4 regions of the Pantoea sp. SM3640 genome follow, and region 4 is predicted to be linked to each of the others. Evidence: predicted binding sites of a transcription regulator. Region 4 holds the regulator's gene; each other region holds the start of a gene.

What was found. The regulator sigma-54, encoded in region 4, starts transcription at its own class of promoters, with help from an activator protein. The targets are predictions, from matches to a motif close to GTTGGCACANNTTTCGCTNT.
Region 1: a site for sigma-54 is predicted at 3,066-3,085, ahead of IV493_RS14075 (gamma-glutamyltransferase family protein). Genes of this name have one in related genera too.
Region 2: a site for sigma-54 is predicted at 1,110-1,129, ahead of glnA (glutamate--ammonia ligase). Genes of this name have one in related genera too.
Region 3: a site for sigma-54 is predicted at 1,132-1,151, ahead of glnK (P-II family nitrogen regulator). Genes of this name have one in related genera too.

Annotation. Positions count from the first base shown of each region.
Region 1 covers NZ_CP064872.1:2,998,626-3,004,727, reverse strand. Annotated here, with positions in the region: gene IV493_RS14085 (AtzE family amidohydrolase) at 1-1,252, opposite strand, end outside; gene hpxX (oxalurate catabolism protein HpxX) at 1,249-1,431, opposite strand; gene IV493_RS14075 (gamma-glutamyltransferase family protein) at 1,444-3,030, opposite strand; gene hpxU (MurR/RpiR family transcriptional regulator HpxU) at 3,169-4,008, shown strand; gene IV493_RS14065 (transporter substrate-binding domain-containing protein) at 4,200-4,985, shown strand; gene IV493_RS14060 (amino acid ABC transporter permease) at 4,996-5,664, shown strand; gene IV493_RS14055 (amino acid ABC transporter permease) at 5,664-6,102, shown strand, end outside.
Region 2 covers NZ_CP064872.1:3,908,098-3,914,199, reverse strand. Annotated here, with positions in the region: gene typA (ribosome-dependent GTPase TypA) at 1-840, opposite strand, end outside; gene glnA (glutamate--ammonia ligase) at 1,279-2,688, shown strand; gene glnL (nitrogen regulation protein NR(II)) at 2,827-3,876, shown strand; gene glnG (nitrogen regulation protein NR(I)) at 3,884-5,293, shown strand; gene hemN (oxygen-independent coproporphyrinogen III oxidase) at 5,335-6,102, opposite strand, start outside.
Region 3 covers NZ_CP064872.1:2,853,795-2,859,896, forward strand. Annotated here, with positions in the region: gene amtB (ammonium transporter AmtB) at 1-707, opposite strand, end outside; gene glnK (P-II family nitrogen regulator) at 742-1,080, opposite strand; gene IV493_RS13390 (SmdB family multidrug efflux ABC transporter permease/ATP-binding protein) at 1,338-3,113, opposite strand; gene IV493_RS13395 (SmdA family multidrug ABC transporter permease/ATP-binding protein) at 3,106-4,875, opposite strand; gene IV493_RS13400 (Lrp/AsnC family transcriptional regulator) at 4,900-5,361, opposite strand; gene IV493_RS13405 (PLP-dependent cysteine synthase family protein) at 5,479-6,102, shown strand, end outside.
Region 4 covers NZ_CP064872.1:3,437,695-3,443,796, reverse strand. Annotated here, with positions in the region: gene ptsN (PTS IIA-like nitrogen regulatory protein PtsN) at 1-430, opposite strand, end outside; gene hpf (ribosome hibernation promoting factor) at 581-868, opposite strand; gene rpoN (RNA polymerase factor sigma-54) at 890-2,323, opposite strand; gene lptB (LPS export ABC transporter ATP-binding protein) at 2,372-3,097, opposite strand; gene lptA (lipopolysaccharide ABC transporter substrate-binding protein LptA) at 3,103-3,654, opposite strand; gene lptC (LPS export ABC transporter periplasmic protein LptC) at 3,629-4,201, opposite strand; gene kdsC (3-deoxy-manno-octulosonate-8-phosphatase KdsC) at 4,198-4,764, opposite strand; gene kdsD (arabinose-5-phosphate isomerase KdsD) at 4,778-5,761, opposite strand; gene IV493_RS15995 (calcium/sodium antiporter) at 5,778-6,102, opposite strand, start outside.

The sequences.
Region 1 (6,102 bases), 440 kb from region 4:
TACAGACCGGCAATCCCAGGAAGGAGATCGGCTGCGTCAGCATCCCCATGCTCGCTTTAGCGGGCAGGGATTCACCCTGAATCGACAGCGTCTGCTGGCCGATCGTGATCGCGCTGCAGGGCGTTGCCGGGGCGATCAGCACATCGAAATGATCAAACAGCGGTAACACTTGCTGCTGGAAATGACGACGGAAGCGCTGCGCCTGCACATACCAGGCGCCTGGCATCATGGCACCCGCCAGCAGACGCTCGCGTGAGTTCGGTTCAAACTGCTCCGGCATCTGACGCAGGGCAGGCAGATAGTGATTGCCGCCTTCTGCGGCGGTCATGATAAACGCCGCCGAGCGTGCCAGCTCCGCGTCGGGCATCAGCACCTCTTCCTGTGCATCCAGCGCGGCCGCGACCACCGCGACGGCAGCGCGCGCGTCATCATCGCACCAGCGGGAAAAAAAGCCGCCCAGCACGCCGCAGCGTAAGCCTTCGCTGCCCTGTGACAGCCCCGGCAGCGTCGCGGCAAGCGGACGATCGGCCTGAAACGCATCGGCGTGGTCTGCGCCCTGTAACAGATCATAAACCAGCGCCAGGTCTTCAGCCCGCCGGGCCAGCGGCCCGATATGGTCAAGGCTGGCGACAAACGGATGGCTGCCGCTACGCGACAGACGGCCAAAAGTGGGCTTAAGGCCAAAAATACCGCACAGCGACGCGGGCACCCGAATCGAACCGTTGGTATCGCTGCCGAGCGAAAAGTGAACCAGCCCGGCGGCTACCGCGGCGGCCGAACCGCCTGACGAGCCGCCCGCCACGCGGCTGAGATCGCGCGGATTGTGGGTCGCACCATAATGGCTGTTCTCGGTGGTAAAACCGTAGGCATAGGCATCCATGTTCAGCATACCCGACAGCAGCGCACCAGCATGACGCAGCTTATCAACGGCAAACGCATCTGCCTGTGCCGCAGGGCGATCGCGGAACAGGCTGGCACCGGCCAGGGTGCTGTGACCCACCACATCAAACAGGTTTTTCACCGCATACGGAATGCCCGCCAGCGGTGGCAGGGTTTCGCCGCGCTGCCGCTGTGCATCAATGACGCTGGCCTCTTTTAACATGCGCGGCCCGGTCACTTCCGTCCAGGCATTCAGCGCCGGGTTGTGCTGCTCAACCGCCTGCAGCGTGTGCTTCGCCACCTCCAGTGCGCTGATCTCACCCTGCTGAATCGCCCGTTGCAGCGTCTGAATTGAAACATCACCTAATCTCATGCCTGATATACTCCTGCGACTTCCAGCCGGTCATCCAGCGGAAACGCCATCAGCGGCGCAGCCATTTCCGCAATGCGTGAAAGCTGGATCAGCAGCTCAGCGCGACGTGCCTCATCCAGTTCCAGTTGCAGGATCTGCTCCATATGGCCGATGTAGCTGGCCCACTCTTGTTGATTCATGATTCGCTCCTGTTAAAAACCGGCAGCGCTGCCGTTACTACGTGGGTCGCTTGCGCCCTCAAACATGCCGTTGCTGTGACGCACAATCGCGCCCGCATGGCCTACGGATTCGCTGAAGTCCGGCAGCCGTTCCACCTCATGTCCCCACAGACGCAGCATCAATACCGTTTCGTCGTCAAAGCGGCCTTCCAGTTTCAGCGAGTCGGACGATTGCCCCCAGGTCCGGCCCAGCAGCCAGCGCGGCGCACTGACCGCCTGCTGTAACGGCAGCCCCTGAATCACATGGCGGGTGAAAATCGCCGCCTGGGTCTGCGGCTGCCCATCTCCGCCCATCGCGCCATACACCATTGTCCGGCCATCTTTCAGCCGTGCGGCGGCGGGATTGAGGGTATGGAACGGCTGCTTACCGGGCGCGAGCGCCAGCAGATGGTCAGGGTCGAGGCTGAACGCAGCGCCCCGGTTCTGCCAGGTGATGCCCGTGCCAGGCAGCACCACACCGCTGCCAAACTCGTGGTAAATGCTCTGAATAAAGGAAACAGCCAGACCGCTGCTGTCCATCACGCCCATCCAGACCGTATCGCCCGGTCCGCGTCCGCTGCCCCAGGCGGCGGCCTCGCCATCGGCGATCTGGCTGGCGAGCGTATCGAGATGATCGCTATCCAGCAGCGCCTGCACATCTTCGGTGATGTGACGCGGATCGGTGATGTGTTTGTCGCGTAGCGCAAAGGCTTTTTTGGTGGCTTCCACGATGCGGTGCACCGTCTGCGCGTCGTCAGCCTCCGTCATCTCCAGCCGATCGGTGATGCCGAGGATCGCCAGCGACACGACGCCCTGGGTTGGCGGAGCGATATTCCAGATGTCGCCTTCGCTGTGGGCGAGATGCAGCGGCGTTGTGCGACGAGCGTAATGCTGCTGCAGATCGGCCAGCGTCACCGGCATGCCCAGCGTCGCCATCTCACCGGCCATATGGTGAGCCAGCGGGCCGCGATAAAAGCTGTCGAGTCCCTCTTCGGTGAGCTGGCTCAGGGTGTTCGCCAGCGCGGGCTGGGTAAAACGGCTGCCCGGCTGCGGCACATCGCCGTCGGGCATAAAATGGGCACGAAAGCCGGGCTGATGCTGCAACTCACTGAGGAAGTTCGTGGTCGCGGCGGTCTGTGAGGCGGTCACCGGAATCCCGTCGGCGGCGTAGCGAATCGCATCCCGCAGCAGACGGGCCAGCGGCAGTGGCGGGGTGCCCATCTCTGCAGAGAGCGTCAGTGCCTCCTGCCAGCCGCTGACCGTACCGGCCACCGTCAGCGCCGCTTTCGGCCCGCGATGTGGGATCTTCGGGTGATCGGCGTAAAAATCGCGGTGAGCCAGTGAACCGGCTGCGCCGCTGGCGTCGATAGCGACCGGATCGCCGCCAGGCGGCAGAATCAGCCAGAAGCCATCGCCGCCCAGTCCGTTCATGTGCGGATAGACCACGGCGATTGTTGCGGCAGCAGCCACCATCGCTTCAATGGCATTACCGCCATCGCGCAGCACCGCGAGCGCACTTTCACTCGCCAGATGGTGTGGCGTCACCGCCATCCCCTGCGGGGCCATATTGCTTTGAATCATCTTTTTCTCGTTATCCGGGTGACAGAACCCATAACAAAGCAAGAGCTGTTCCAGTTTTCATGCTCAGCTGACAATGCGCCGGTTAACCTGGCGTAAATTGTGCTAGCTTCTGCTGAAACAAAAGTTACAGGACGCCTTATGAAACAGCTTGATGAACGACTCAGAAGTCACTATCCCCAGCTCTCTCCGCAGGAGCAGCGTATTGCCGACTTCGTGTTTGACCACTTCGATGACCTGATCAGCTACAACAGCGCCGAGCTGGCGCGGCTCAGTGGCGTGTCGAAAGCCACGGTCAGTCGACTGTTTAAGCGTCTGGGCTATGAGAAGTACAAGGATATGCGTGATGAGCTTCGCATCCTGCGGCAGAGCGGCATGCCGCTGACCGATAACCGTGATGCGGTGCAGGGCAATACGCTGCTGGCGCGCCACTACAAGCAGGAGATGGCTAATCTGACGCAGTGGGTAAACAGCCTGGATGCCCGACACTTTAATGAGGTGATTCAGCAGCTGGCGCAGGCTAAGCGCGTGTTTATCATCGGCATGCGCAACGCCTATCCGGTGGCGCTCCATCTGCGCCAGCAGCTGGTGCAGGCGCGTTCACAGGTGCATATCCTGCCGCAGCCGGGCCAGACGCTGGCTGAGGAGCTGGTGGATATCACGCCGGACGACATGGTGATCGTGATGGCGTTTCGTCGTCGTGCGCGCATCATTCGTCCGCTGATGCAGCAGCTGCAGGCTGCCGGTGTCCCGATGCTGGCACTGTGTGAGCCGCAGGCGCAGACGGTGATTGCGCTGGCGCGCTGGCAGCTCTGTACGCCACTCGACAGTGTTTCCGCCTTCGACAGCTACAGTGCCGCCATGAGTCTGGTTAATCTGATCGCCAATGCGCTGCTGCATGAAATGCTGGCACAGGGACGTCAGCGTATTCATCAGATCGCCGACCTTTACCAGCAGTTTGACGAGCTGGAGCACCGTTAACAGGCACCGTTTTGGTGCTTTGCCCCATTTCAGATCACCACTTCCCCGGCGTGATTGCCCCGATTACGCCGGATTTCCGTTGAACTCTCTGCCGCTTAACCCTTTTTCTGTTGCTATCCGGATTGGCACATTAGTTGCAGATTGCTTGTTAAAGAATCTTTTGTTTCACGTTAATCTCACCGGGGTGCATAATGAAAAAAGCTTTGATGGCGGTAGCGACAGCGGCATTACTGATGGCACAAACGGGCAGCGCGCTGGCCGATCAACTGCAGGATATCCAGAAGCGCGGCGTCATCCGTGTTGCCGTGCCGCAGGATTTTCCACCGTTTGGCTCGGTCGGCACTGACCTGCAGCCGCAGGGATATGACATCGACACGGCAAAATACCTGGCGAAACAGATGAAACTTAAGTTGCAGCTGGTGCCGGTCAGCAGTGCCAACCGCGTGCCTTATCTGCAAACCGACAAGGTCGATCTGGTTATCTCCAGCATGGGTAAAAACGCCGAGCGTGAGAAAGTGATCGACTTCACCCGTGCCTATGCGCCGTTCTTCCTGGGCGTCTTCGGTCCGAAGGGCGATGAAATCAAAGCGGCGTCGGCTCTGAGCGGCAAGTCGATTGGCGTCACGCGCGGTGCGGTAGAAGATATGGTGCTCAGCGAAGTGGCCCCGAAAGATGCGCAGGTGAAACGCTACGAAGATAACAACACCACGTTGTCTGCGTATCTTTCTGGTCAGGTGCAGTATGTCGCAACCGGTAACCTGGTCGTCGCCGCGATTGCGCGCCAGAATCCGGCCAAAGCGCCTGTGGCGCAGTTTATGCTGAAAGATTCACCCTGCTATATCGGCCTGAAAAAAGATGAGCCTGCATTGAAAGCGAAAGTGAATGAGCTGATTGAGCAGGGCATTAAAGACGGCACGCTGAATAAACTCTCTGAAGAGTGGCTGAAAGCACCGCTGCCTGCGAACCTCGGCGCCTGAGGACGGATTCATGATCGGGCAACTTAACTTTCCCGCCCTGTGGCCCTACTGGCCGGAGCTGCTCTCCGGTCTGTGGGTCACCATCCAGCTGACGGTGCTGGCGACCACCGGTGGCGTGGCGCTCGGCATTGCGGGTGCGGCGCTGCGTAGCGGCAAACCGAGCTGGATGAGCCGTCTGTGGGGCATCTATGTCGAGCTGATCCGCAATACGCCGTTTGTGGTGCAACTGTTCTTTATCGTTTTCGGTCTGCCTGCGCTTGGGCTGAAACTCACTGCGGGTGAGGCGGCACTGCTGGCGATGCTGATTAACCTTGGCGCCTACAGCACCGAGATTATCCGCGCCGGGATTCAGGTGACGCCCAAAGGGCAGTGGGAAGCGGGACGGGTGCTGGGATTAACCCGCAGCCAGACTTTTCTGCGGGTCGTGCTGCCGCCTGCGCTGCAGCGCATTTATCCGGCGCTGGTGAGTCAGTGCATCATCGTGATGCTGGGCTCGTCGGTGGTGTCGCAGGTCTCCTATGAGGAACTGACCTTCGCCGCCAACCTGATCCAGTCGCGCACCTTCTTAAGTTTTGAGGTCTATCTGGTGACCACGCTGATCTACCTGGCGTTGTCGATTGCGATGCGCCATCTGCTGCTGGCGATTGGCCGTAAATGGTTTGGAGTGCAGCCATCATGATGACGACCTTTACCGACTGGGACATCCTGCGCAACCTGCTGCTGGCGGCGCGCTGGACCCTGTTACTGTCGCTGGTGGCCTTTATTGGCGGCACGCTGGTGACGCTGCCGCTGCTGTTTATGCGCCTGCTGCAGCGTAAATGGCTGACGCGCCTGATACGCGGTTACACCGCGCTGTTTCAGGGCACACCGCTGCTGATGCAGCTGTTCCTGGCATTTTTCGGCGTCGGCCTGTTTGGGATCGATGTCGCCCCCTGGACCGCCGCCTCACTGGCGCTGACCTTCTACACCAGCGCCTTTCTGGTGGACATCTGGTACGGCAGCATCCGCGCCCTGCCGAAAGGGCAGTGGGAAGCGTCGCGCTGCCTCGGCCTGACCTTTGGTCAGACGCTGTGGCGGGTGGTGGCACCGCAGGCGATCCGCATCGGTATCGCCCCGA
Region 2 (6,102 bases), 470 kb from region 4:
GCCCAGACCGGTGATAGCAATGATATCGCCCGCTTCTGCCAGATCGCTATCGATACGCTCAAGACCCAGATGAGTCAGGACTTTACCGACTTTAGCGTTACGGGTTTTGCCTTCGCTATCGATGATAGTGACTTGCTGGTTAGGCTTAACTTTACCGCGCTTGATACGGCCGATGCCGATCACGCCCAGGTAGTTGTTGTAGTCCAGCTGAGAGATTTGCATCTGCAGTGGGGCATCAGCCTCAACCTGCGGAGGCGCAACGTGATCAACGATAGCCTGATACAGCGGGGTCATATCGTCAGCCATGTCGGTGTGCTCAAGACCCGCAATACCATTCAGCGCAGAGGCGAAAATGATAGGGAAGTCGAGCTGCTCGTCAGTGGCATCCAGGTTTACGAACAGGTCAAATACCTGATCCACAACCCAATCCGGACGCGCACCAGGGCGGTCTACTTTGTTGATAACCACAATCGGCTTCAGACCATGCGCGAACGCTTTTTTGGTCACAAAGCGGGTTTGCGGCATAGGGCCATCCATCGCATCTACAACCAGCAGCACCGAGTCCACCATGGACATGACGCGCTCAACTTCACCACCGAAGTCGGCGTGTCCTGGGGTATCAACGATGTTGATACGGTAGTCATTCCACTTAATGGCGGTGTTTTTTGCGAGGATGGTAATCCCACGCTCTTTCTCCAAATCATTGGAGTCCATCACGCGCTCGGTTGCTTCGGTACGGGCATCAAAAGTACCGGATTGTTGCAGCAGTTTGTCAACCAGGGTGGTCTTTCCATGGTCAACGTGCGCGATGATGGCGATGTTACGCAAATTTTCGATCACAGCTTTGCCTCAGGCATTAGAAATAGCGCGGTATTGTACACGGATTAAGCGGAAGACTGAACAGGATCACACTTTTCACTGAAAGTTTATTGCATCGGCGCAAATTTGCCCTGTTCCCGGTGCAGAAAATGCACTAAGTTGGTCCTGCGCACCAAAATAGTGCTAAAAAATCACCGCTAAGCACCACAATGGTGCATTAAGACCATTGTGGTGCAGGCGCTTTATGACAAAAAGGTGCATCACAAGGCGATTTAAGCAACATCAAAAAAGTTGGCACAGAATTCGCTTTATCTAAATCAAGCGTAAACGCCAGACAGATGTCGGTTGAAGAGCGTGCCGGGTGAAGTTGGTCAGGGAGGTGTTTTCCCGCAATGGATTCCGGAAACGACGTTTCCTCGCCATGTAGATAATGAAAGACCATTTCCAGGAGAGTTGAGTATGTCCGCTGAACACGTTCTCTCGATGATGAACGAGCATGAAGTTAAGTTTGTTGACCTGCGTTTTACCGATACCAAAGGTAAAGAACAGCACGTTACGATCCCTGCTCACCAGGTTAACGCTGACTTCTTCGAAGAAGGCAAAATGTTCGATGGTTCGTCTATTGGCGGCTGGAAAGGCATTAACGAATCAGACATGGTGCTGATGCCTGACGCCACTACGGCAGTCATGGATCCTTTCTTCGAAGATTCTACGCTGATCATCCGTTGTGACATTCTTGAGCCAGGCACCATGCAGGGCTACGATCGCGATCCACGCTCTATCGCCAAGCGCGCTGAAGATTACCTGCGCTCTTCCGGCATCGCGGACACCGTGCTGTTTGGACCAGAACCCGAATTCTTCCTGTTCGATGACATCCGTTTCGGTTCATCAACGTCCGGCTCACATGTGGCTATCGACGATATCGAAGCGGCATGGAACACCGGTAAAGAGTACGAAGGCGGTAACAAAGGTCACCGTCCGGGTCTGAAAGGCGGCTACTTCCCGGTTCCACCGGTTGACTCATCACAGGACATCCGTTCTGCCATGTGTCTGACCATGGAGCAGATGGGTCTGGTTGTTGAAGCGCATCACCACGAAGTGGCGACCGCAGGTCAGAACGAAGTGGCAACCCGCTTCAACACCATGACCAAAAAAGCGGACGAAATTCAGATCTACAAATATGTCGTCCACAACGTTGCGCACGCTTACGGCAAAACGGCGACCTTTATGCCGAAGCCAATGTTTGGCGACAACGGTTCAGGCATGCACTGCCACATGTCACTCTCTAAAGGTGGCCAGAACCTGTTTGCCGGCGATAAGTACGGCGGCCTGTCTGAAATGGCGCTGTTCTACATCGGCGGTATCATCAAGCACGCGAAAGCGATCAACGCCCTGGCGAACCCGACAACCAACTCTTACAAGCGTCTGGTCCCAGGTTATGAAGCACCGGTTATGCTGGCTTACTCTGCCCGTAACCGTTCTGCCTCAATCCGTATCCCGGTTGTTGCCAGCCCGAAAGCTCGTCGTATCGAAGCGCGCTTCCCGGATCCAGCCGCTAACCCATACCTGGCGTTCACCGCTCTGCTGATGGCTGGCCTGGATGGCATCATCAACAAAATCCATCCTGGCGACGCGATGGATAAGAACCTGTATGACCTGCCACCGGAAGAAGAAGCTGAGATTCCAAAAGTTGCAGGCTCGCTGGAAGAAGCGCTGAATGCACTGAACGAAGACCGCGAGTTCCTGACTCGTGGCGGTGTATTCACAGACGAATCGATCGATGCTTACATCGAACTGCGTAAAGCAGAGATGGATCGCGTTCGCATGACGCCACACCCGGTTGAGTTCGAGCTTTACTACAGCGTTTAACTGGTCAGACGTTTTTGTTGCCGTGGAAACTTTTAGCCCATCTTCGGATGGGCTTTTTTCTCCGCGAATTCACCGTTCATTCGCCCTCTTTTCGGCTTAAAGACTAAAATGCACCTGACTGGTGCAGAGGAACGTTGTATGGCAACTGGCTCTCTGCCCGATGCAGGGCAGATTCTCAACGCGTTAATCAACAGTATTTTGTTAGTGGATAACGATCTGGTTATTCATTACGCCAATCCGGCGGCGCAGCAATTACTGGCGCAAAGCTCACGCAAATTGTTCGGCACACCATTACCGGAATTAACCGGCTACTTTTCGCTGAATATTGAGGTGATGCGCGAGAGTCTTGAGGCTGGCCAGGGATTTACTGACAGTGAGGTCACGCTGGTGGTAGATGGTCGCGCACATATTATGTCGCTGACCGCCCAGCGGTTACCCGATGGCTTAATCCTGATGGAAATGGCGCCGATGGATAATCAGCGTCGCCTCAGTCAGGAGCAGTTACAGCACGCGCAGCAGGTCGCCGCTCGCGATCTGGTTCGCGGTCTGGCACATGAGATTAAAAATCCGTTGGGCGGATTACGCGGCGCGGCACAGCTTCTATCCCGCGCCCTGCCCGATCCGTCACTGAATGAATACACCAAAGTGATTATTGAACAGGCCGACCGGTTGCGAAATCTGGTGGATCGTCTGTTAGGTCCGCAGCAGCCAGGCATGCACATCACGCAGAGCATTCATCAGGTGGCCGAACGGGTGGTCAATCTGGTGTCGATGGAGCTGCCGGAGAATGTTTCGCTGGTACGGGATTACGACCCCAGCCTGCCGGAACTGCCGCATGACCCCGACCAGATTGAACAGGTGCTGCTTAACGTAGTTCGCAACGCACTTCAGGCGCTGGGCGACGACGGTGGCACCATTGTTATCCGCACCCGCACTGCTTTCCAGTTGACGCTGCACGGCACGCGTTATCGCCTGGTGGCACGTATTGATATTGAAGATGATGGCCCCGGCATTCCGGCCCAGCTGCAGGATACGCTGTTTTATCCGATGGTCAGCGGACGTGAAGGCGGAACCGGTTTAGGCCTCTCCATCGCCCGTAGCCTGATTGATCAACATTCAGGAAAAATAGAATTTAACAGTTGGCCGGGACACACCGAATTTTCGGTTTACCTGCCTATTCGCCAGTGAGGTTTCTATGCAACGAGGGATAGTCTGGATCGTCGATGACGATAGCTCCATCCGCTGGGTGCTTGAACGCGCGCTCACTGGAGCCGGTTTGAGCTGTGCGACCTTTGACAGCGCAAGCGAGGTGCTGGATGCCCTCTCAACCAAGACCCCGGACGTTTTACTGTCAGATATTCGCATGCCCGGTATGGATGGCCTGGCGCTGCTGAAACAGATTAAGCAGCGTCATCCGATGCTTCCGGTCATCATAATGACGGCGCATTCGGATCTGGACGCCGCTGTCAGCGCCTATCAGCAGGGTGCCTTTGATTACCTGCCTAAACCGTTTGATATTGACGAAGCGGTGGCGCTGGTCGAGCGAGCCATCAGTCACTATCAGGAACAGCAGCAGCCGCGAAATCAGCCGGTCAGCGGACCCACCACCGATATCATTGGTGAAGCGCCAGCGATGCAGGATGTGTTTCGTATCATCGGCCGGTTATCGCGCTCGTCGATCAGTGTGCTGATCAACGGTGAGTCAGGAACCGGTAAAGAGCTGGTAGCTCATGCGCTGCATCGCCATAGTCCGCGTACCAAAGCGCCTTTCATCGCGCTTAACATGGCGGCGATTCCCAAAGATTTGATTGAATCCGAACTGTTCGGTCACGAGAAAGGTGCCTTTACCGGCGCCAACCAGATCCGTCAGGGCCGTTTTGAGCAGGCGGATGGCGGCACGCTGTTTCTGGATGAGATCGGTGATATGCCGCTGGATGTGCAGACCCGTCTGCTGCGCGTGCTGGCCGATGGCCAGTTCTATCGCGTTGGTGGTTATGCGCCAGTGAAAGTGGATGTACGTATTATCGCCGCAACCCACCAGAATCTGGAATTACGCGTGCAGGAAGGCAAGTTCCGTGAGGACCTTTTCCACCGCCTGAATGTGATTCGCGTGCATCTGCCACCGCTGCGTGAGCGTCGTGAGGACATCCCGCGTCTGGCACGTTACTTCCTGCAGGTGGCGGCCCGTGAGCTGGGGGTGGAAGCGAAGATTCTGCATCCGGAAACCGAGACAGCCTTAACCCGTCTTCACTGGTCCGGTAACGTTCGTCAGCTGGAGAACACCTGTCGCTGGCTGACCGTGATGGCGGCGGGCCAGGAAGTACTGATTCAGGATCTGCCCGGAGAACTGTTTGAATCCAGTACCCCGGAAAATCCGGTGCAGTCGCTGCCTGACAGCTGGGCAACCCTGCTGGCACAGTGGGCCGACCGCGCCCTGCGTTCCGGTCATCAGAATCTGCTGTCAGAAGCCCAGCCAGAGATGGAGCGTACGCTGCTCACCACTGCGCTGCGTCATACGCAAGGCCACAAGCAGGAAGCAGCACGTCTGCTGGGCTGGGGCCGAAACACGCTGACGCGCAAGCTGAAAGAGCTGGGCATGGAGTAAGCGGTTCAGTACGGGCTGGTGTGGTCTGCCAGCCCGTTTCTTCAGATAACGCGCGAGAACTGCTGCTGACGCGCTTTCTGACGCAGATAACGATCAAAACACATGCAGATATTACGAATCAGTAACCGGCCAATCCCCGTCACCTCCAGCCCGCCAGCCGTTTGTACCAACAGCCCATCGGCGATTAACGGTTTCAGCAGCGCCAGGTCCTCAGCAAAATAGTCGCTGAAGCAAATTCCCCATTGCGCTTCTGTCGCGGCAAAATCCAGCGAGAAGTTACAGATCAGCGTTTTAATCACGTCACGACGCAGGCAATCATCGTCGGTTAAGGCGATGCCGCGCCACAGGCCATTCCCCTGCTGTTCAACACTCTTGTACCAGGTGTTGAGGTCTTTCTGGTTCTGCGCATAACTGTCGCCAATCATGCTGATGGCTGAAACGCCAAGCCCCAGCAAATCGCTGTCGCCCTGCGTCGTGTATCCCTGGAAATTACGATGCAGCTGCCCTTTCCGCTGCGCGATGGCCAGCTCATCCTGCGGCTTCGCAAAGTGATCCATCCCGATAAACTGGTAGCCCTGCTGAGTCAGCGTCGTGATGGTCTGCTGTAAGATATCCAGCTTTTGCTGAGCGGAGGGCAGTTCGTCCTCTTTGATTTTACGCTGTGCCGCGAACATCGCTGGCAGATGCGCATAGTTAAACACGCTAAGGCGATCGGGATTGAGTGCCAGTACCCGCTCCAGCGTCCAGGCAAAGCTGGCTGGCGTCTGCAGGGGCAAGCCATAGATCAGGTCGATGCTGACAGAGCTGAA
Region 3 (6,102 bases), 580 kb from region 4:
CCAAACCAGCCAACATAAAGAATAGCGGTGCCGGTGAAGACCATCGGCAGGTTATGTGGCTTGAACGCCTCTTTACCAAAGCCCGCACGTTTGCCCACCAGATAAGCACCCACCAGACCTGCGACAGCCGCGTTGATGTGCACCACGGTACCGCCAGCGAAGTCCAGAGCGCCATCCTGAGCCAGGAAACCGCCCGCCCAGACCATGTGTGCGATAGGTAAATATGAAAGCGTCAGCCAGACACCGACGAAGATCAGTACGGCAGAGAAACGGATGCGTTCTGCAATGGCACCAACAATCAGGCCCACGGTAATACAGGCAAACGAGGCCTGGAATGCTACGTGGATATACTGATAGAAACTGCCCATAACGGCGGTGAGCTGAATGTTTTTCAGCATGGCCCAGCCAAAGCCGCCAAAGAAGGGATTGCCTTCACTGAAGGCCAGTGAATAGCCGTAGACCACCCACAGCACGCAGACCAGCGAGAAGGTCACAGCAACCTGCGTCAGCATCGACAGAACGTTTTTGCCACGAATCAGACCGCCGTAAAACAGCGCAATACCTGGAATTGACATAAAGAGCACCAGCGCGGTGCAAATCATCATAAATGCGTTATCAGCCTTGTCCGCAACGGCAGGCGCAGCCATTGCGAGTGAGGGTAACAGTGCCAGGCTGGTGAGACCCAGCTTCGTGAAAATTTTATTCATTTTTATTCCATCCCATCACAGTACTGAGTCTTAATTACAGAGCGGCTTCGTCGGTCTCGCCGGTACGAATACGGATGACGCGCTGCAGTTCAGCCACGAAAATTTTACCGTCGCCAATTTTGCCGGTGTAGGCCGCTTTACTGATGACATCCACCACTTCGTCTAACTGATCATCGGCAATCGCGATATCAATTTTGACCTTCGGCAGGAAGTTAACGCTGTACTCTGCGCCACGATAGAGCTCTGCATGGCCTTTCTGACGACCAAAACCTTTCACTTCGGAGACGGTCAGTCCCTGAATGCCGATAGAGGATAAAGCTTCACGTACATCCTCCAGTTTGAATGGCTTAATTACGACGGTAACCAGCTTCATTGGATCCCCTCCAGCGAGTAAATAGGTAACGTTTATGGACACGCAGGGATATAAGCAAAGCCTGTGCCAGAGTGTAAAAGTGCCCTTAATCAGTGAGTCAGGCGAGACGGAGCAAGGGATGCTTCAAGGAAGATATGAATGAGAATGGGTGTGTGACAGGGATCGCAGCCTGAGACTGCACTCCTTTGGTGCTCCAGGCGTCAAAGGAGTGCATTTATACAGATTATTCCGATAAAGCTGCGCAAAAAAGGTGCAAGTCAGCTTTCAGATGTTACAGGTACGCCCGACGCCAGATCTTCCCCTGCCTGTTGCAGCTGATACATCTGCCAGTAACGTCCCTGTAGCGCCAGCAGTTGCTGATGAGTGCCCTGCTCAACCACACGACCACGATGCAGCACCAGAATCTTATCCGCATCGATAATCGTTGAGAGGCGGTGAGCGATCACCACCAGCGTGCTGTGTTGCCGTAGCGTCGCAAGCGTATGCTGAATGGCCTGCTCGGTGCCGGAGTCGATGTTAGCGGTCGCCTCGTCGAGGATCAGGATCTGCGGCAGATCAACCAGTACCCGGGCCAGCGCCAGCAGCTGCTTCTGCCCGACCGACAGATTATTGCCCTGCTCGCCCAGCCGGGTGTGAATCCCCTCCGGCAGGGCATGCGCCAGCAGTGCCAGCTGCACCTGTTCCAGCACGGTCCAGACGGCCTCTTCGCTGATGTCGCGGCCCAGCCGCACATTGGCCAGCAGCGTATCGGCCAGCACCACCGGATCCTGCTGCACCATCGCGATACCGCGTCGCAGCACGGCATGGCTCAGGTCGCCAATCGGACGATCATCAATACGGATTTCGCCGCGCGTCACCGGGTAATAACCCATCAACAGGTTAGCGAGGGTACTTTTGCCACTGCCGGTATGGCCCACCAGCGCCACAAACTCACGCGGTGCGACGTCAAGATTGATATCACTCAGCACATCGCGGTTTTCACGGTAGGCAAAACTGAGGTTGTTCAGGGCAATACGACCTGAAGCCAGTGGCTGCTGATCGGCACCATACTGCTGCTGGGCGGCATCCATCAGCTCGAAGATACGCTCGCCAGACACCACCGCCTGCTGCAGCATCGACTGCTGGGTGGTCAGCTCAATCAGTGGCTCATTCAGACGGCCCAGGTAAGTAATGAAGGCATAGAGCACCCCCACTTCAAACACGCCAGGCACCGAAAAACTGAACAGAATCAGCAGCCCGCACAACACCATCGCTGAAAACAGGCTCAGCAATGGACGCAGCAGAAAGCCATCGAGACGCAGCGTCTCCATTCGCGCCAGATAGTGAGAGCGGCTCGCTTCGCCCATACGCTCACCAAATCGCGCCTGCTGACGAAACTGCTGAATCACACTCATGCCGCTGATCACTTCGTTGAAGCCGTTGTTGATGTCAGCCAGATAGCTGCGAACCCGTCGGGCAATCGGCGTGCTGTAACGCTGATAGATGAGCATCACTATCAGTACCAGCGGGAAGATCATCATTGCTACCAGCGCCATGCGCCAGTCAAGACTGAACATCGCCACCATCATGGCGCCGACCAGCGCAGCGCTGCGCAGTACGGTTGAAACTACCGTGACATAAAGATCGCGGATCACTTCGGTGTCATTCGTCACGCGCGAAATAATCTGCCCGACCGGCTGAGTATCAAAAGCGCTCAGCGGCTGACAGAGCGCGGCATTCATCACGTCACTGCGTAACCGCTGCACCACACCAATGGCGGCGCGATTGAACAGCAGCGCCTGCCAGTAGTGCAGCCCGGCGGCCAGTAGCTGAAGCAGGACAAAGCTGATGACCAGACCGGCCACCAGCCCCCAGGGCATCTGATGTTTCGCCACCAGGTTATCGATAAAATAGCTGACCAGCACCGGACCGGTTACTTCCGCCGCGGCAGCGATCCACAGCATGCCTACCGCCAGCGACAGGGATTTACGCCAGGGCTTACCGTAGCTCAGCAGGCGCTTCAGGGTGGGCCACAAGCGGGCAGACTTAGCCATGCGGCACTCCTTTCTCATTTTCATCATCATCCAGCGCCGCTTCCAGTTGCTGGTAACGGTACATGTCACGATACCAGCCAGCGCTGGTGGTCAGCGCGTCATGATCGCCACGCTGTGCCACGCTGCCCTGTTGTAACACCAGGATTTCACTGGCTTCCGTCAGCGCCGACAGGCGATGCGCGCTGATAATCAGTGTTTTTCCCTGCCCCCAGATGCGCAGGTTATGCAGGATTTCGTGCTCGGTACGACCATCCACCGCAGAGAGCGCATCGTCCAGAATCAGGATTTCTGCGTTCAGCAGCAGTGCCCGGGCAATTGAAAGACGCTGCTTCTGTCCACCCGACAGCATCACACCTCGCTCCCCGACTTCGGTTTCATAACCCTGCGGCAGCCGCAGAATATCGTCATGCACGCAGGCCAGCGTGGCGGCCTGTTCAATCTCCTGCCGGGTTGCGCCCGGTTTCCCCAGCGCAATATTGTTCGCTACGCTGTCCGAAAACAGGAATGGTGTCTGGCTGACCACGGCGAGACGACTGCGCCAGCTGTCCAGCCGCAACTGCGTCAGCGGGATCTGGTGATAACGGATGTCGCCCTGCTGAATATCAAAATGGCGCTGGATCAGGCTCAGTAAGGTACTTTTTCCGCTGCCAGTTGGCCCACACAGTCCCAGCATTTCGCCGGGCTTCAGCTGGAAGCTGACATCACTTAACACCGGAGCCGCGCTGGCCGGATAGTGAAAGGCGCGAATCGCGACCTGCAGCGTGCCCGGTTCAGGTGGCAGAGACTTATCGCCATCTTCCACCGCGGGCGCTTCCGCCAGCAATGCACCGATGCGGCTCCAGGCAGCGCTGCCGCGTTCGACGATATTGAACATCCACGCCAGGGCGAGCATCGGCCAGATCATCAGGCCGAGATACATCACAAAGCTGGTCAACTGCCCCAGCGTCATCTGGTCATGCCACACCAGCCAGCTGCCGCCGCCAATCGCCAGCAGGTTTGAGAAACCAATAGCGATGTAGATTGTGGGATCGAAACGGGCATCGACCCGCGCCACGCGCAGGTTCTTATCACCGGTATCGCGGGCGATATCGGAGAATTGCTGCGACTGATGCTGTTCAAGACCGAAGGATTTAATCATCCGGATGCTGGTCAGGCTCTCCTGCGTCTGATCGTTAAGGCTGGAGAAGGCCGCCTGGGCCAGTTTGAACCGATGATGAAGCTGATTACCGTAGCGATGGATGACGATTGCCATAATGGGCATCGGCACCAGCGCCAGCAGGGTCAGCTGCCAGCTGATCTGCGTACTCATCACCAGCAGCACCACACAGCCCATCACCAGCGAATCGACCAGCGTCAGCACCCCTTCCCCGGCCGCAAACACCACCCGATCCACGTCGTTAGTGGCACGCGCAATCAGGTCACCGGTACGGTGACGCAGATAAAATGCCGGTTGCTGCCGACTCAGCTGGCGATAGAAATCTTCGCGCAGCTCAACCGCCAGCTGGTAGGAGGCACCAAAGAGCAGCACGCGCCAGACATAACGCAGCAGATAGACCACCACTGCGGTTGCCAGCATGATACCAATCCACATCATGATGCGGCTGGTACTCATGTTGTCACGTGTGACACCATCAACAATGACACCGACGACATGCGGCGGCAGTAATTGCAGAACAGCAATAACAATCAGCAGGATGACCGCGCCCAGATAGCGCCGCCACTCCCGCAGAAAATACCAACTTAATTGACTGAATAATCGCACAACGCTGCTCTCAATCTCAGGCCCTCAGGGGGCGACAGGTAAAGCCGTGGTGTATTTAATCTCTTCCATGGCGAAGCTGGATGTCACATCAATCAGGCCGGGCACACCGTTCACTAATCGCTTGTAGAACGCATCATAGCTCTTCATGTCCGCCACCTGAATGCGCAGCAGGTAATCATACTCACCTGCCATCCGGTAAAAGGCCATCACCTCGGGCATGCTGCTGACCACCGAGACAAAAGCCTGATACCAGTCGCGGCTGTGCTGCTGGGTCTTCACAAACATAAACGCCGTCAGTGACAGTCCGATTTTATCCCCATCCAGCAGCGCCACCCGGGCGCGAATAATGCCATCATCTTCCAGCTTTTTCAGGCGCTTCCAGCAGGGTGTGGTAGTGAGGTTGACGGCATCCGCCAGCGCCTGCAGTGACAGCGTGCAATCCTGCTGCAGCAGTGAGAGCAGTTTAAGGTCAGTTTTATCTAACATACGGGACTCCGGGAGAATCATTTTCTCCATTACCGCGATTTTAGCGGTATTTTTGCAATCTCTTTTTCCTGCACGTGCCATAAAATAGCCGCATCACTTCTTTACCGGATGCCTGAGATGCAGACCTGCTGGATTCGCCACGCTATCAACGAAATTAACGCTGATTTTCAACGATCGGCTGAAACCCATTTGATCCGTTTCGATCTGGCGGATTTTCCCGGCATCTGGTTCTACCTGAAAGATGAGAGTACCCATCCCAGTGGCAGTCTGAAACATCGGCTGGCACGATCCCTGTTTCTCTACGGTCTCTCCAACGGCTGGATTAAAGAGAATACGCCGATTATCGAAGCCTCATCAGGCAGCACGGCCGTTTCTGAGGCGTACTTCGCAAGGCTGCTAGGCCTGCCCTTTATTGCGGTGATGCCCGCCAGTACGGCGAAACGTAAAATTGAGCAGATCACCTTTTATGGCGGACAGTGCCATTTTGTCGAGGATCCCTGCCAGCTTTACGCAGAATCTGAACGGCTGGCACGTGAGCTGAATGGCCATTTTATGGATCAGTTTACCTATGCTGAACGCGCTACCGACTGGCGCGGTAATAATAATATTGCTGAAAGCATATTCCGTCAGATGCAGCATGAGCCCTATCCGATTCCCCATACGGTGATTATGAGCGCGGGCACCGGCGGCACCTCGGCGACGCTGGGCCGCTATATCCGTTATCAGGGCCTGGATACGAAA
Region 4 (6,102 bases):
TCTGCGCAGCACGCAGGCGACGGCAAACCGTTTTATCTGCCAGACGTTTTGCCACCAGTGAAAGGGTGTGCAGGTGTGTTTTGCACTGGTCAGCCGGAACCAGCAATGCAAACAGCAGGTCGACCGGCTGGTTGTCGACGGCATCAAACGCAATCGGCTGCTCGAGGCTGATAAATACCCCAACCGCACGCAGCGTATCCTCTTCTAGCTTGCCGTGAGGAATGGCTATTCCGTTACCAATACCGGTACTGCCCATGCGTTCGCGGGTCAGAATCGCTTCGAAAAGCGTCTGGTGCGGCAGGTTGAGCTGCTTAGCGGCCAGTTCGCTGATGATTTCCAGCGCACGTTTTTTGCTCTGGCAGTGTACGCCGCTGCGGGTGCAGTCTGGCGAAAGCACTGTGCTCAATTCCAGTGTAAGGTCGTTGTTCATTATCGTTTCACTTGCGTGTTCACCAGGCCATTCACCACCAGCGCGCTGATATGTGCGACAAACGGCGCTTGCTCAGATGACAAAACGGGGCGGATTATCCGCCCCATCCTGTCGGCTCTGCGCGGCAGGCGCGCGTAGCTAGCGTGAAGGTTAGTGTTTTTTCAGTTTATCTTTGTGTTTGGTCAGCTGACGGGCCAGTTTATCGATCAGCCCGTCAATTGCCGCATACATATCTTCCGCTTCCGACGTGGCGTGCAGCTCGCCACCGTTCACGTGGAGTGTTGCGTCAGCCACCTGCGTGACTTTCTCAACCTTCAGGACAATATAGACCTGATTGATATGTTCAAAATAGTGTTCCAGTTTGGCAAATTTACCGCTGACGAATTCACGTAAAGGTGGCGTGATTTCAACATGTTGCCCGGTCAGGTTCAGCTGCATAGGTCTTCCTTCTCATTTCTTTCAAACCAGCTGTTTACGCTGGTTCGATGGCGGGATGGATAAAGACTCACGATATTTGGCGACGGTACGCCGTGCCACCATGATCCCCTGATCAGATAACATGGAGGTCAGTTTACTGTCGCTCAAGGGTTTGGCTGGATTTTCCGCCGAAATTAATTTCTTCACCAGAGCACGGATCGCGGTAGAGGAGGCTTCACCGCCACCTTCCGTATTAACGTGGCTGGAGAAAAAGTACTTCAGTTCAAAAATGCCACGCGGGCTGTGCAGATATTTCTGCGTGGTCACACGGGAAATGGTCGATTCGTGCATCTCAACAGCCTGGGCGATATCGGCCAGCACCATCGGACGCATAAATTCTTCACCCTGCTCAAAGAACGCCTGCTGCTGCTCAACGATACAGCGCGTGACTTTAAGCAGCGTGTCATTGCGGCTTTCCAGACTCTTAATCAGCCAGCGCGCTTCCTGCAGATTACTGCGAATGAACTGGCTGTCGCTGTCATTGCGCGTTGCACCGCCCATTGCCGCATAGTGCTGGTTGATTTTCAGACGAGGCACGCTGTCGGCATTGAGCTCAACCGTCCAGCGGTTGCCGACCTTACGCACCAGCACATCGGGGATAACATATTCCGGCTCGCCGGTGTTGATGGACTGACCCGGCCGCGGGTCCAGCGACTGAATCAGCAGCATCGCCTCTTTCAGCACCTCTTCTTTGAGGCGCGTGACGCGCATCAGGCTACGGAAGTCGTGATTGGCCAGCAGGTCGAGATGTTCGCTGACAATCAGGCGTGCTTCAGTCAGCATCGGCGTTTCTGGCGCATACTGGGAGAGCTGAACCAGCAGACAGTCACGCAAATCACGTGCGCCCACACCGATCGGGTCAAAGCGCTGGATGCGTTTCAGCACCGCCTCAACCTCATCCGCTTCAAGCTCATCATTGCCGATGCTGTCGAGGATCTCCTCAAGCGAGACGGTGAGATATCCGGTGTCATCGATAGCATCGACGATAGAGGTCGCAATCGCGCGGTCGGTATCGCTGAAAGGCGTCAATTCGACCTGCCACATCAGGTAATCCTGCAGTGACTGCGTGGTTTCGCCCTGATAGACCGGCAACTCATCATCCTGATAATCGGTACCGGTGCCGGAAGGGGTGCCAGCGGTGTAGATTTCATCCCAGGTGGCATCCAGCGGCAGCTCATCAGGCATCTCTTTCTGCTCAAGCGCTTCACGGGTATCCAGCGCTTCGGCTTCTGACGATTCCCGGGAGTCAATCTCGTCATGCAGATCGGTCTGCTCAAGCAGGGGATTACTTTCCAGTGCAAGCTGTAACTCCTGCTGGAGTTCAAGCGTGGAGAGTTGCAGCAGACGAATCGCCTGCTGCAACTGTGGAGTCATTGCCAGCTGTTGGCTGAACCTGAGTTGTAAACCTTGCTTCATAGACAGGATGGTAGTTCCCAGGTAAACATCGGTATTAACGACACCTTATCAGAGTCTGAACTCTTCACCCAAATAAACCCGCTTAACCTGCTCATCCGCAAGAATTTCATTGGGTGTACCATGCGCAATCAGGTGGCCCTGGCTGACGATATAGGCCCGCTCACAGACCGCTAACGTTTCGCGCACGTTATGGTCGGTAATCAAAACGCCGAGGCCGCTGTCACGCAGATGCTCAATGATCTTCTTGATGTCGATAACGGAAATAGGGTCAACACCGGCAAAAGGTTCATCCAGCAGAATAAACTTAGGATTGGCAGCCAGCGCGCGGGCAATCTCAACACGACGTCGTTCACCACCCGACAGTGCCTGACCCATGCTGTCACGCAGGTGCTCGATGTGGAACTCTTCCATCAGCTCACGGGCGCGATCCTGGCGTTGCTCTTCGGTGAGGTCATCACGGATCTGCAGTACCGCCATCAGGTTATCGTAGACGCTGAGGCGACGGAAGATCGATGCCTCCTGCGGCAGATAACCGATGCCGCGACGCGCACGCGCATGCAGCGGCAGGATACTGATGTCTTCATCATCAATGACAATGCGGCCAGCGTCACGCGGCACAATGCCCACCACCATGTAAAAGGTGGTGGTTTTACCGGCTCCGTTCGGACCCAGCAGGCCGACAATCTCGCCGGATTTTACCTGCAGGCTGACATCTTCTACCACGCGACGGCCTTTATATGCCTTCGCCAGGTTTTCTGCGATTAATGTGGCCATAGCTATCAGTTACTCTTCTTTCCGCTGTTGGACGAACCTTTATCCTGAAGTTGCGACGGCACCAGTACGGTCGTGACGCGCTTGTTCTGGCCCTGACTGTAAGCTTGCATTTTCTGCTCTTTCACCAGATAGGTAATACGATCGCCTTTGATGTTGCTGTCCTGCTGCTCTATGAACGCATTGCCGGTCAGTTCAACGAAATCGTTGGCCAGTTCGTAGTGCAGTTTAGACGCATGGCCCTGAACCGGCTTGCCGCTGTCCTGCATCTGATAGAAAGTGGCGGGATTACCGTAGGCGTCAACGATGGTTTTCTTGCTGTCGCCGCCCGGACGGGTCACCACGACTTTATCGGCCGTGATTTTGATAGAGCCCTGCGTCACGATGACATTGCCGGTAAAGGTCGCGACATTGCCCTGCAAATCCAGCGCCTGATTCTGCGAGTCAATATTGACGGGTTTGTCCGAGTCACCGGTCAGGGCCAGCGCCGGAACGCTGGTTGCCAGTAACATGCTGGCCAGTAAAATCTTCAGGCTATTTTTGTTCATTTTGGATTTCATAAGAGGTTTTGACCTTCTCGATTAACTCGGCGTTTTTTGTCCGTAAATTGCCGCGCATTTTCATGCCGGTGGAGTTAAAGCTGCGGCCATACAATGTCACCTGGTCATCAGAGGTAACGTCCTGAGTGACAAGGTTAATCTGTGCATTATCGGTTTTGATCCGCTCAAGCTGGGAATCCTGCGTCAGCGTATTCAGCTCAACATGGCCATACAGATAAAGCATACGATCTTTGGTGAGCTTTGCTTTATCTGCGCGTAACGTCCAGGTAGGAATTTTATTCTCATCAAAGGTGGTCATTACCGGATTGTCGAACCAGCTCAGCTCGTCATCCGAGAAATAGGTCACTTTGTCAGAGACCAGTTTATATGACAGCGCGCCCTGCGGGTTATACACCACAGTGTGAGAATCATCACTGGTATAGGTCGGCGACTGACTATCCGTCCCGACTGGCGTGCCATCGCCATCCTGGTTGGTAAGATTCCAGCCGATCAAAACCAGTGCAATCAAGGTCAGAATCAGCGTTATCCAACGCCTGCTTTTACTCATACTGATTGCCCTTTGGCATCCTCAAATTTGTTCTGCGCCATTAAGATCAGGTCACATACTTCGCGAACCGCGCCGCGTCCACCCGCAATCCGCGTAACATACTGCGCGCGCGGCAACAGGATCGGATGTGCATCCGCTACCGCCACGCTTAATCCCACTTTCGCCATCACCGGCCAGTCGATCAGGTCGTCACCGATATAGGCGACCTGATCATCAGAGAGAGACAGTTTATCCAGAAGTTCACGATAGGCCAAAAGCTTATCCGATTGTCCCTGATAAAGATGACGGATGCCGAGCGTTTTGCAGCGATCTTCCATCAGACGGGCATTGCGGCCAGTAATAATAGCCACTTCCACATCGGCGGTCAGCAAACAGCGTACACCGTAACCATCCCGCACGTTGAAGGCTTTCAGCTCTTCACCCTTGTTTCCCATGTAGATCACCCCGTCGGACATGACGCCATCGACGTCGCAGATCAGCAGACGAATGTTGCTGGCGCGCGCCATGACGTCAGCACTGATCGGTCCATAGCAGGTGTCAATCGTGGGCGTTACCTGTTGCATTTTCTTTTCCTGTTCAGACTACGCCAGCGCGCAGCATGTCATGCATATGTACCACACCGAGCAGATGGTCGTCATCGGCCACCAGAATCGAGGTAATGTTTTTGGTCTGCATCAGGTTCAGGGCTTCAACCGCCAGCATATTTGGCCGGACGCGGATGCCACCTGGCGTCATCACTTCCCCGATGGTGGCGCGCTGAAAATCGATGCCCATATCAAAGATGCGGCGCAGGTCACCATCGGTAAAGATACCTTCAATTTTCATCAGACCGTCGACGATGACCGTCAGGCCCAGATTTTTGCGGGTAATCTCCAGCAGCGCATCACGCAGTGAGGCGTCACGGGTGACGTGCGGCAGCTCATCGCCGCTGTGCATGATATCCGCTACATGCAGTAGCAGTTTGCGGCCCAGCGCACCGCCAGGGTGGGAGAGGGCGAAATCTTCCGCCGTGAATCCACGTGCTTCCAGCAGCGAAACCGCCAGCGCATCGCCCATCACCAGTGTGGCTGTGGTACTGGTGGTTGGCGCAAGGCCTAACGGGCAGGCTTCCTGCGGAACATGGACACACAGATGCACATCGGCAACCCGGCCCATCGCGCTGTCAGGCCGTCCTGTCATGCAGATCAGCGCAATGTGCTGACGTTTTAACACCGGAATCAGCGCGAGGATTTCATTCGACTCACCGCTGTTAGAGATGGCGATCACCACATCATTTTTGCTCACCATGCCCAGGTCGCCATGGCTGGCTTCGGCCGGATGAACAAAAAAGGCTGGCGTACCGGTACTGGCAAAGGTCGCCGCTATTTTTTTGCCGATATGACCAGACTTACCCATGCCCATCACGACCACTTTACCCTGACAGGCGTAGATCAGGGCGCAGGCGCGGGCGAAATCGTCATTAATATATTGATCGAGCTGTTCCAGTCCTTCACGCTCGATGCGCAGGACGGTTTTCCCCGCCTGCTGAAAATCAAATGCTGTTGGTTGCTGATATGACATAGTGAGTCTGTCCTTGTTAGCCGTCCATGAATGCCGGCTGCATCCACAGCAGCGTCACCCAGACGAAGAAACCACAGAGTAAAATCAGGCCGGCGATGCGGCCAACGCGTCGGCGACGCAGCAGGCAGAGCAGGGCAAACAGCACGCTGACGCCCAGCATCACCCAGTAATCACGAGCAAAGGCGTGATAGTCGATACTGCCGGGGTGAATCAGCGCCGGCAGGCCCAGCACGATGGCAATATTATAAATGTTGGCACCGATCAGATTGCCGATCGCGATATCATCTTCACCTTTCAGCGCCCCGGCAATCACCGTCGCCAGCTCAGGCAGGCTGGTGCCC